2 regions of the Paenibacillus phoenicis genome follow, and region 1 is predicted to be linked to the other one. Evidence: riboswitches for the same ligand, from Rfam matches in the RefSeq annotation. Region 1 holds a riboswitch; the other holds the start of a gene.

Region 1 (5,536 bases):
TCGAGCATCGCCCGATCCGTGCGGCTCAGTCCGTCCATGGCCGCCACGGCGACAGGGAAGAAGCAGACGAGCGTAATGACGATAATCTTCGGCAGGATGCCAAATCCAAACCAGATCATCAGCAGCGGCGCCAGCGCAATGGTTGGCACGTTTTGACTTAGGATGATCAGCGGATATAGCGACGCCTTCAGAAACGGGACATAATGCAGGACAAACGCCGTCAGCAAGCCTACGAGCGTCCCGATGGCAAAGCCGATAAACATCAGCCGCAGCGTCGCCGCCGTGTGTTCCCCTAAGCTGGCCGCACCGGCAGCCGCTTCACGACCGATATCCACCGGGCTGGGGAGAATCCACTTCTCGATGTGGAACCAGGCGGTAGCGCCCTGCCAGATCAGCAAAAACAAGATGACCGCCACGAGGGGCGGCCAGATGTTGTGCCAAAGGCTGCGGAGATTCATGGCCGATATTTTTCAATCAGCTTATCCATGCTGACGCCTTTGGGATTGTACGAAATTTTAATTTGCGAAATGATGCCCGTACTGCCGAACTCAATGACGGCTTCGTTCATTTTCTTCACGATGGCCAGCAGCTCGTCGAGATCCCCCTCCATGGTCGTCTCCAGGGGGTTCACCTGATATTTGACCCCGGATGCTTGAATCACTTCAATGGCCCGGTCTACATAGGGAATGACGTCTTCGCCGTTGGGTGTCTTCGGAATGATCTGAATGCTTAATAACGCGTTTGGCATGGGTGGGTTCATCCTTTCGAATAGGGATTTGGCATCATTGGGTTAAAGTATAGTAAATTATTCGCTTGGCAAAAACTCGTTGGTAAAAGCGGCATCTACGTCAAGCGGTTTTTCCAGCAGCTTGCGATCAAACATCCAATCGGAGTAGTTCTGCCACACTTCTTTCTTCTGCTCGCCCCAGCGCGGAGCATCGTCCTTGTATTTCGGGCTCAGCCATTTTTGACTGGCCACCACCAGGTCCTTGTCGAGCTCCGGTACGGCTTTCAACAGGATCTGCGCCGCTTCTTCCGGATGGTCGATCGCATAATTGTAACCTTTAGACACGGCCCGCATAAAAGCCTTTACCAGCTCGGGGTTGTCCTTGACCGTCTTCTCGTTTGTCACGAGTACCGGGGTGTAGTAGTCCAGCTTCTCGGAGAAATCCTTGACATACAGCATGTCGATCGGCTCGCCCCGCAGCTCGGCCTCAATGCCTGTCCAGGCGTAGAAAATCCAGGCAAAATCAATATCCCGCTTCACTGCCGTAAAATAATCGGCATCCCCGATATTAACGAATTTCACCTTGTTGACATCAGCGCCTTGCAGGTCCATGATCGATTGGATCACCGCTTGTTCCACCGGAGAGCCCCAGCCGCCGTAGGCTTTGCCTTCGAAGTCTTTAGGCGATTTAATATTCTTGTCTACGGGGGCAGCGAAGCCGGACGTATTGTGCTGAATGATCGCGGCAATCGAGACGAGCGGGACGCCTTGGATCCGGCTTTGAGTTACGTTCTCCTGCACGCTGACGCCAAACGGCACCTCTCCGGAGGCAACCATCGCCTCAGCACCGCCGGAACCGGGCAGGAGGATGTCCACATTCAGCCCTTCCTCGGCGAAATAGCCTTGATCCTTGGCGACGTAAAGCCCGGTGTGGTTCGTATTCGGGCTCCAGTCGAGCACGACTTTAACATCTTGCAGCTCTGTGTTAGAACCTTGATTTGGTGCGGCGGCTTCGGTATTTTGCCCGCTTGGGTTTCCGGCTTTCGCCTTCCCGGCGCTGTTCCCATTCGCTCCGCCGCAGGCGGACAATATCAGCAGCAAGCAACCGAGAAACATGGCCAGTGCGGTACGTACTTGAACTTTCACGACTTCTACTCTCCTTCGTTGGTGTAGATTTCCGCAGCTTGTTCTTGGTATAACCCTGGATGTGCGTCCTTAAGCGTAACTTCCAACTTCCGGATACAAAAAAACGTCCCGGATCCGGGACGCAATAGGCAATGGAAATGACATGTAAAATAAGTTCATCACCATGGTATGGCTCCCTACGCTGGCATTATCCAGATCAGGTTGAAGGGTCAGTATCTTGGAGGGATACACTCTCAGCCGGCCAATTCCAGCACCCCTGAACAATATGACTGCAGATTACATCTGTCATTATAGTTTTCGCCAACTGGATTTGTCCAGTCTTTCCGGACCAGCTTGCAAAAACCAGGGGATTTGCTTTTTATCTGGCAAAAGGATATAATGAGTTCAAATCATGGTTTTGAAAGAGGATATCATTCACGCATTGAAAAGGGTGTCACTTTATAAAACTGGAACTTTTTTCAATGTGTGAATTTTTTTTATACAAGTGGTGCATGTTCAATAAGGGTCAGCCTTTATTGAGCGACTTCTGTTAAAAAAATGAATCATGTTAATCTTGAAACAGGAGGTATTCCCCATGGAAACCGGAACAGTGAAATGGTTTAACGCTGAGAAAGGTTTTGGCTTCATCGAAGTGGAAGGCGGAAATGACGTATTCGTTCATTTCAGCGCAATCACCGGCGAAGGCTTCAAAACCCTCGACGAAGGCCAACGCGTACAATTCAACGTGGTTCAAGGCAACCGCGGCCCGCAAGCCGAGAACGTTGTAAAACTGTAAGTTAGTTAGGAACTGCTCTTAATGCGTGCTCGCATTAAGGGCAGTTTTTCTTCGCGAAGATCATTCATGAGGTTAATTTTTCAGAAGTCCGCTTCTGATGGTACATATAAAGCTGCAACAATTACATCGATTCACCTGGTTGGAACGTTCACCTTGAAGAGGAGGGGAATTTATGAACTACCGTAAAAAGACGTTAGAGGAAATTCCTGAGGAAAATACGCCGGTATGGACCTGCACTAGCGATGACTGCAACGGGTGGATGCGGGACAATTTCACCTTTGAATATAGCCCCGTATGTCCGCTCTGCTCGTCCGAGATGGTCATGGGGATGCGCATGCTCCCTCAACTGAGCAATCCAAGCTCCGATCAAAGATCGTCGTCCAAGAAGGCATAGGCGAAAGCTGCTGCCGGAATCGGAGAGCGCGGTGAGCAACAACAGCCGTATTCGCTTCATGCGAGTACGGCTGTTGTTGTATTCATCCGGGTGATAGATTGGAAAGTGATGTAAAAATAAAATCTCCATAAAAGGATTGCATCTATATAGAAAATTTAATATGTTTGAGGTGCTGCAACGGTTTCGTGAATCATGAGGAGGCGGTATTCCCGGTCATTGCCCGGTATTGCTTGAGCATATACAGCCGCCAGCGAATAATCATGCCGTAAGCGAGCAGGAAGAACAGCGCCGCGGTTTGCATGACGGAGACGTATTGTTCTACGGCCTCATGCAGCAAGAGACGGACGACAAGCAGTCCAATCAGGATAAAGATAAAGCTGCGGGAACGTTCCGCGTAAATTTCGCCGCCGATGTTCTCGAACTTGGTTGTCCGAATCAACGGATAGGAGAACAGGAGCCAACCGAAAGCGAAGGCGATTACGCCCCACAGGAGAGGAATGTGCGTTTCCGGCACAACAAACATGAAGAGGCCGGTTGTCATTCCTAGAGGAGGAATGATGATTTTCTTCACCGTGACAGGCCGACGACTGGCTTTCAGACGGATAAACAGAACAGCGACGGCCATGGCCATTGCACCAACGGTAAAGGCGGCTTGCATATAAGAGGGATTCATTAGGTTCATAGAGGTTCCCTTTCTGTAAGTATATAGTATGTATATATTGAGTATTTAGCGAAATGGAATAAAGTGACTAGCGAATAGCGATTCGCGAGAACATTATAACATACTCGTCTGCACTTGTTTCAAACTTGGTAAGGGAAGGGGAAGAAGGAAGATGAATAGCGAATTAACGGTCGCCGTCCATTGCTTGTTGTATTTAGATTCCAAGGAGGATCGCATGGCCAATAGCGAACAGATCGCCTGCAGCGTCGCGACCCATCCGGCCCGTGTACGTAAGGTGCTCAGCCTGCTTCGCCGCCACGACCTGGTGACGACGAAGGAAGGGGCCCGCGGCGGGTACTTGCTAAAGTGCGAGCTTTCGCAGGTTACTCTCGGCGATTTGTACCGCATCTTCGCTCAAGGATCGCTGCATCCCAACTGGTGTTCCGGCAGCGAACACTCTTCCTGTAATATCTCCTCGAACATCCCTGCCGTGATGAACCAGATCTACAGCGGGGCAGAGAAACAGGTGGAGATGTTTTTTGATCGGCTTCCGTTGTCTGAAGTGAAGCAGATGCTGGATGAATTTGAGAAAGAGAAGGAAGAGAAATCGGTGAGCAAGGAAGCTGGACCGAATTGGCACTTTTTTGTGGGTTCTTATGCTGATCGCGGGGAGCCAGGAATTTATCTCTGCGAGCTGCAGAGGGATACCGGCGAGATGCGGGTTATCCACGAGACTGCGGGCCTCACCAACCCTTCCTTTGTGACCTTCGATGCGAAGGGTATGCGATTGTATGCGGTAAGTGAACAGACCGAAGGGCAGGTTGCTGGATTTGCGGTTGATCCTAAGGATGGGAAGCTGACGATGTTGCACAGCGAACGGGCAACGCATGGGGCCGACCCGTGCCATCTGGCTTTGAAATGTGGGCGGGATCCGTTTTTGCTGGTCGCCAACTATTCCAGCGGGCATGTGAATGCCTTTGCACTGGAAGCGGATGGGTCGTTAGGAGAAATGACGGCCCTGATTTGCCATGAGGGAAGTAGTGTAAACCAGGAGCGCCAGGAATCGGCTCATGCTCACAGCATTGTGCCTAGCCATGATGGACGGTTCGCCTTCGTCTCTGACCTGGGAACCGACCAGATAGTGATCTATCGGTTGGAGTGCGGACGGCTAGTAAAGCACGGGGTAACCCATTTGCCGCCGGGGACAGGTCCACGGCATTTCGTGCTCCATCCGTCGGAACGGTTTGCTTACGGCATGAACGAGTTGAACAATACGATGACGGCATATACTTTCGATCCGGTGGAGGGGCGGCTTGAGGCGATCCAGCACGTCAGCTCCCTGCCGGATGATTTCCGCGGGGAAAACTATCCGGCCGATATTCACTTCTCGCCGGACGGACGTTACGTATACGGCTCCAACCGCGGACATGACAGCATTGTCCGTTTCCGCATCGATCGGCACACCGGTCGCCTCGAGGACCCGGAATGGACGAGTGTGGGGGGCAGCTGGCCGCGGAACTTCGCCGTCCTGGACGACTATGTGCTGGTGGCGAATCAGTACAGCGGCAATATCGTCGCCTTGCGGCGTGATCCCGAGAGCGGCAGTCTGACGCCTGCGGAGCATAGCTTGAGTATCAGCAAACCCTCCTGCATTGAACCGCTGCCGGCAGACTTTGCCGTGGGTAAGCAGCCGGCAGGTTCCATGTGAATCAGAAGCTTCATCTCATATCCAAGCGGACGAAGGATCCGATCCAGACACCCGAAGGCCTGCATTTTGCCGGTCTTCGGGTGTTTTGCATTGTCTGGAAGGGAGGTCCGCAACCCATGCCGCAG
Region 2 (5,536 bases), 2.8 Mb from region 1:
TCGTTACGCCATTTTTTCAAATCCATGAGCTGCTGCTCCTTTGTTCGATTTGACTCCATCATATCATAATAGGACAAAAATTGATGAGGATAAGTAATTTACTTCGCCGGGGGAGAACCGGAAAATGAGGGGGAAGGCTAACTCATATTCAGGGGAGGTACCCGATACGATGTTCTGGACGGAGGAGAAATTAAACGCACGGATTCGCGAGCTGGAGGGGTATCGATACCGCGATGCCCGGCCGATCGAGGCGTTTCGCGCTCAAGTGGATGAGGAAGGGCGCATCGGCGCCAGACCGCCCAAGGAGGGGCCGTGGTCCACAATGCAGACAGGAGAACGCTGGGAAGGCCGCGATCTTTATTTATGGCTGGAGACGGACGTCGAGCTTCCGGCCGAATGGAAAGGGCGCAAGATCGTTGGCGTGTTTGACTTCGGCAAAACGGGAGGCGGAAACAACTCCGGGTTTGAATCACTTCTGTATGTCAACGGCGAACCGTTCCAAGGCGTGGATATGAATCACCAGGAGGTATTTTTCCCGGACGAGGCTTCCGGTACGAAGGTGAAGCTGCAGTTCCGCTTATGGTCCGGTCTGGAGGGCGGCGGGAAACCGCAGGTACAGGAGCACCGGATCAAGCGGGCGGAGATCGCGTGGCTGGACGGAACGGTGGACCGTTTGTACTATACGGCCCGTGCGGTCATGCAGACGGTGGAGGTATTGCCGGCGAACGCGCCGGAGCGGACGGATTTGTTGACGGCGCTGGATCGCGCTTTCCTGCGAATCGATTGGTCCTATCCGGGATCGGAGGCGTTTTATGCGTCGCTGACGGAAGCGGAGGAGCAATTAACCCAGGCGGTGGCGGGAATGAAGAAAACGTCGCCGGTGACGGTGCAATGCATCGGGCATACGCATATCGATGTCGCCTGGTTGTGGCGGCTGAAGCATACACGGGAAAAAGCAGCCCGCAGCTTCAGCACCGTACTGCGACTGATGGAGATGTTCCCGGAATACGTGTTCCTGCAAACGCAGCCGCAGCTATACGAATATCTGAAGCAGGATTACCCGGAGCTCTATGAACAGATCAAGGAACGGGTCAAAGAAGGACGCTGGGAAGCGGCCGGCGGCATGTGGCTGGAGGCGGACTGCAATTTGACGAGCGGGGAATCGCTGGTGCGGCAGCTGCTGTATGGGACGCGGTTTTTGCGCGAGGAATTTGGCCAGGAATGCACCTATCTGTGGCTGCCGGACGTCTTTGGCTACAGCTGGGCCTTGCCGCAGATTTTACGCAAGTCGGGTATTCACACGTTCATGACAACAAAAATCAGCTGGAACCAGTACAACCGCATGCCGCATGATACGTTTTGGTGGCGCGGCATCGACGGCAGTGAGGTGCTGACCCACTTCATCACCACGCCGCAGGACGGAAATTTCTGGTGGTACACCTACAACGGGCAGATCGAGGCGTCCAGCGTGCAAGGCATCTGGGAGGCCTACCGCGATAAAGAAGTGAACAAGAAGCTCTTGCTCTCTTACGGATACGGCGATGGCGGCGGCGGCGTAAACCGCGAGCACTTGGAGCTGCGTCGGCGCCTCGACGAGATGCCGGGTCTGCCGCGTGTGACGACCGGAAGGGCGGACGATTTTTTTGCGAAGCTGCATGAGACAGTGGAAGCAGCGGATCGTTACGTCCATACGTGGGACGGCGAGTTGTACCTGGAGTACCACCGGGGAACCTATACCAGCCAGGCGTACAATAAAAAAATGAACCGGAAGCTGGAGCTGCTGTCCCGGGACGCCGAATGGCTGCTTAGCTTGCAGGCGTTGCTTGCGGGCTGCGGAAACTGGGAGGCCTATCCGAAGGCCAAGCTGGACGAAAGCTGGAAAACGATCCTGCGCAACCAGTTCCACGACATCATCCCGGGCTCGTCCATTCCAGAGGTATACCGCGACTCCAAGGAGGAGTATGCCCAAGCTGAATCGCTGCTGGAGTCGTGCCGGGAGCAGGCCATTCAAGCCTTGACGAGCGATGCGGGGGATACGTATACCGTGTGGAATCCGTCCTCTTGGCCGTTTACCGGACTGGTTGCCTTGGAAGGTCAAGACACAGACACGGGAACACAGTGGATTCAAGCGGATGGGCAAAAGCTGCAATCCGAATTCGACGGGACGACCGTGTGGGTACGCGTGGAGAACGTGCCGCCGCTTGGCTTTGTAACGATCCAACGTAAGAAGGACGGGCAAGCAAATAACGCGGTGACAAGCGAACCGTTTAAAGCGCGGCCAAACGGGATCGAAACTCCGATTTATAACATTGAGTGGAACGACCGCGGGCAGCTGATCTCCATCTTCGACCGCGTCGCTGGCCGTGAAGTGCTGGCTTCCGGCGAACGGGGCAACGTGCTGCAGGTGTTTGAGGATAAGCCCAAAATGTTTGAGGCTTGGGACATCGATGTGTTCTATCAGGAGAAGCAGCGCGAGGTTGAGCAACTCCAAGAATGCAAGGTCGTTACCGGTACGCTGCGGGCTGTCGTCACATTTACCTGGACGTACATGAGCTCGACGATTCGCCAGCAGATGATTCTGTATGCCGATAACCGGCGGATCGATTTCCGGACTTGGGTGGATTGGCAGGAACGTCAGCAGCTGCTGAAGGTTGCTTTTCCAGTGGACATTCGGGCGACGGAAGCGACTTACGACATTCAGTATGGCAACGTGAAGCGCCCAACGCATTGGAACACGTCGTGGGATTTCGCCCGCTTCGAAACGGTCGGGCATCAATGGGTGGATTTGTCGGAGCGCGGCTATGGGGTTAGTCTGCTGAATGATTGCAAGTACGGGCATGACATTAAGGATCATGTGATACGCCTGTCGCTGCTGAAATCGGCAACGTACCCAGACCCGCAGGCGGATCGCGGCGAGCATGAATTTACGTATGCGCTGTATCCGCATGAGGGGGATTGGTCCGAAGGCGGTACCGTGCAGGCGGCAGCGCTCCTGAATCAACCGGTATACGCTACACCAGGTACGGCTCATACTACGTCGTTCTCCTTGCTCCAAACGAGCGGCAGTGCGGATGTCGTCATCGATGCGGTGAAAAAAGCGGAAGACGACGATAGCGTGATCGTCCGTTTCCATGAATATAAGGGCGGCCGGGGCCGCGTCCGGTTACACGTCGGAGTGCCCGTGGCGTCCTGGCAGGAAACCGACCTGATGGAACGTCCGGCCGGAGAGCTGTCCTCCGCAGATACGATTGAGCTGACAGTGACGCCTTATGAAATCAAGACGATTCGTCTTCAGTTGAAATAAAGATGGGCGAAACGGGCGCCTCCTCAGTTGTCGGAAGTGGGGGCGCCTGTTAGCGTTTCAATATCGTTAGAACCATAGAAAAATAAAACCACCAGAATAATGATCACAATCCATTCGGAAAAACCTTCGCCGTCAAATTGACCCATGTGGCAAACCCCCGTAATCGTAATTAAGTTCAAAGCGTACAATCTCCATTTGGCGTCCGCTGAAATGAACAGGCATTTGGAGCAACTCCGGCTTACGACAACGAACGCCAGCATTAGGAGGAACTGTCCGCTTTTTTCTTCATGGCATTAATGATGTCGTTGATGGTGAGATCCCCGTTTTCATTGAGGAAATTCAGCAGTTTATCGGCGTTCGCGTCGCTGCTGATCGTTTTGTACTCGCCAACCAAGGAGACGAACATGGTCGCGTTTCGGTATAACTGGACGGAATCCACGCGTAGTTTGCCGGAGAGCAGCAGCGCAGCTACGGTGTATTCCGGGGTTTTAGGCCGGAAGCCGCCTTTTTTGCCGTTCTTCTTGCTGGAAGACGAGGACTTGTTCTTTCCGGCTGAGTTCATGGCTTTACCTTCCTTAACTTGATGGAGTCCAGTTGCTTGTCATGCGGAACAGGTCGAACCGATCCCGAAATCGATCCTAAATCGATTCCTAGGAGTGCCCTGTTATTTATGCTATGCAACCGCGCGGGGTTGGTGTAGACGAAGAGACGCAAACGATCCACCTATTCCACCATCTGGACGGGATTGACAATCCAGGCAGGGACCGGTAGAGTAATAATTGAATTGCATAGGAAATCCACTAGGGGCGCCGTCATCGGCTGAGACAAGAGATCATCTTGGACCCTTTGAACCTGATCTAGTTCATACTAGCGTAGGAAAGTGGAGCCGGCCCCAAGTGACATGCGCTTAGGCTGCCATGAGTATATCGGTATGCCTAGGGTTCATCCAGCCGCTCCCTCTACGGAGCGGCTTTTTTGCGTGCTCTGGCAGCTCGGTTTGCCGTTGTCCTCTCAGAGGATTTCCTTGCCAAAATTTGTGGAGGTGGAGAAGTTGGGATTTTCTCAAGAGTTGCGTAGGAAGGCGGACGGAATTTATCAAGCGATATTTGATCATCCCTTTGTCAGAGGTATTGCGGAAGGCCGGTTACAGAAAGAACAGCTCATTCATTACGTCAAGCAAGATTTTGAGTATCTGAATGCTTACATGCGAATTTACGGGATCGCGATTTCCAAGTGCCAGACCCGCGAGGAGATTGCGTTGTTCAATCAACAGATCGATTTCATTTTAAACAGTGAGATTCATCCGCATCACAATTTTTGCCGGGTGGCCGGGGTGAAATTTGAAGATTTGCAAGGCTTTCCGCTAGCCCCTTCGGCTCATCATTATATCCGTCATATGCTGACGGTGGCCCACGAAGGAAGTTTGGGAGAAATATACGCCGTGCTCCTGCCTTGTCCGTGGACTTATCTGGAGATTGGCAAGAAGCTGTTGGAGGAAGTGCAGCCGACGCCGGAGCATCCGTACTATGAGTGGATCACTTTCTACGGTCAACGGGCAGGAGGCGTCACAGAGAAGTTCATGCGGGCGTTGGACCAATGGGCGGAAACCGCCAATGCGGCGGAGCGTCAACGCATGACCGAGCATTTTTTGCAGAGCTGCCAGCTCGAATATCTCTTCTGGGATATGGCGTATCGGTTGGAAGATTGGCCGGTTGCGGTGCCGGTGCTTCAGCTGTAACTCCGCGCCGATTCGCTATCCATCCATGCCCAAAGCCAAATGATCGAAAGAGAGGTTGAACTTATATGAGTTTGCTGGAAAAAGAGCTATCCGAAGTGCTGCAAAAGGTGCAAAATACGAAACCGCTCGTTCATAACATCACGAACGTGGTTGTCACGAATTTTACGGCGAACGGCTTGTACGCGCTTGGCGCGTCGCCGGTCATGGCGTATGCGCCGGAGGAGGTGGCCGATATGGCCAAGATCGCCGGCGCGCTTGTCCTTAACATCGGCACGTTGTCGACGCCGCAGGTGGAGGCGATGATCCTTGCCGGCCAGTCGGCGAACGCCCACGGCGTGCCGGTGCTGCTTGACCCGGTGGGCGCGGGAGCTACCGCCTTCCGGACCGAGTCGGCGCTGAGCATCCTGCGCGAGGTGAAGGTGTCGCTCGTGCGCGGCAACGCGGCGGAGATCGCCCATCTCGTCGGGGAATCCCGCGAGATCAAGGGCGTCGAC

What was found. Region 1 has a riboswitch for thiamine pyrophosphate ahead of U9M73_RS20520 (ABC transporter substrate-binding protein). Riboswitches for the same ligand answer to the same signal wherever they lie in the genome.
Region 2: another riboswitch for thiamine pyrophosphate. It lies ahead of tenA (thiaminase II); the one in region 1 lies ahead of U9M73_RS20520 (ABC transporter substrate-binding protein).

What each region holds. Positions count from the first base shown of each region.
Region 1 covers NZ_JAYERP010000001.1:4,387,164-4,392,699, forward strand. The annotation lists gene U9M73_RS20510 (ABC transporter permease) at 1-458, opposite strand, end outside; gene U9M73_RS20515 (MTH1187 family thiamine-binding protein) at 455-748, opposite strand; gene U9M73_RS20520 (ABC transporter substrate-binding protein) at 806-1,843, opposite strand; TPP riboswitch at 2,029-2,141, opposite strand; gene U9M73_RS20525 (cold-shock protein) at 2,448-2,648, shown strand; gene U9M73_RS20530 (cold-shock protein) at 2,821-3,042, shown strand; gene U9M73_RS20535 (CcdC family protein) at 3,233-3,724, opposite strand; gene U9M73_RS20540 (beta-propeller fold lactonase family protein) at 3,876-5,411, shown strand.
Region 2 covers NZ_JAYERP010000001.1:1,629,466-1,635,001, reverse strand. The annotation lists gene U9M73_RS07695 (helix-turn-helix transcriptional regulator) at 1-26, opposite strand, end outside; gene U9M73_RS07690 (alpha-mannosidase) at 170-3,304, shown strand; gene U9M73_RS07685 (hypothetical protein) at 3,328-3,450, opposite strand; gene U9M73_RS07680 (hypothetical protein) at 3,564-3,866, opposite strand; TPP riboswitch at 4,097-4,200, shown strand; gene tenA (thiaminase II) at 4,356-5,042, shown strand; gene thiM (hydroxyethylthiazole kinase) at 5,108-5,536, shown strand, end outside.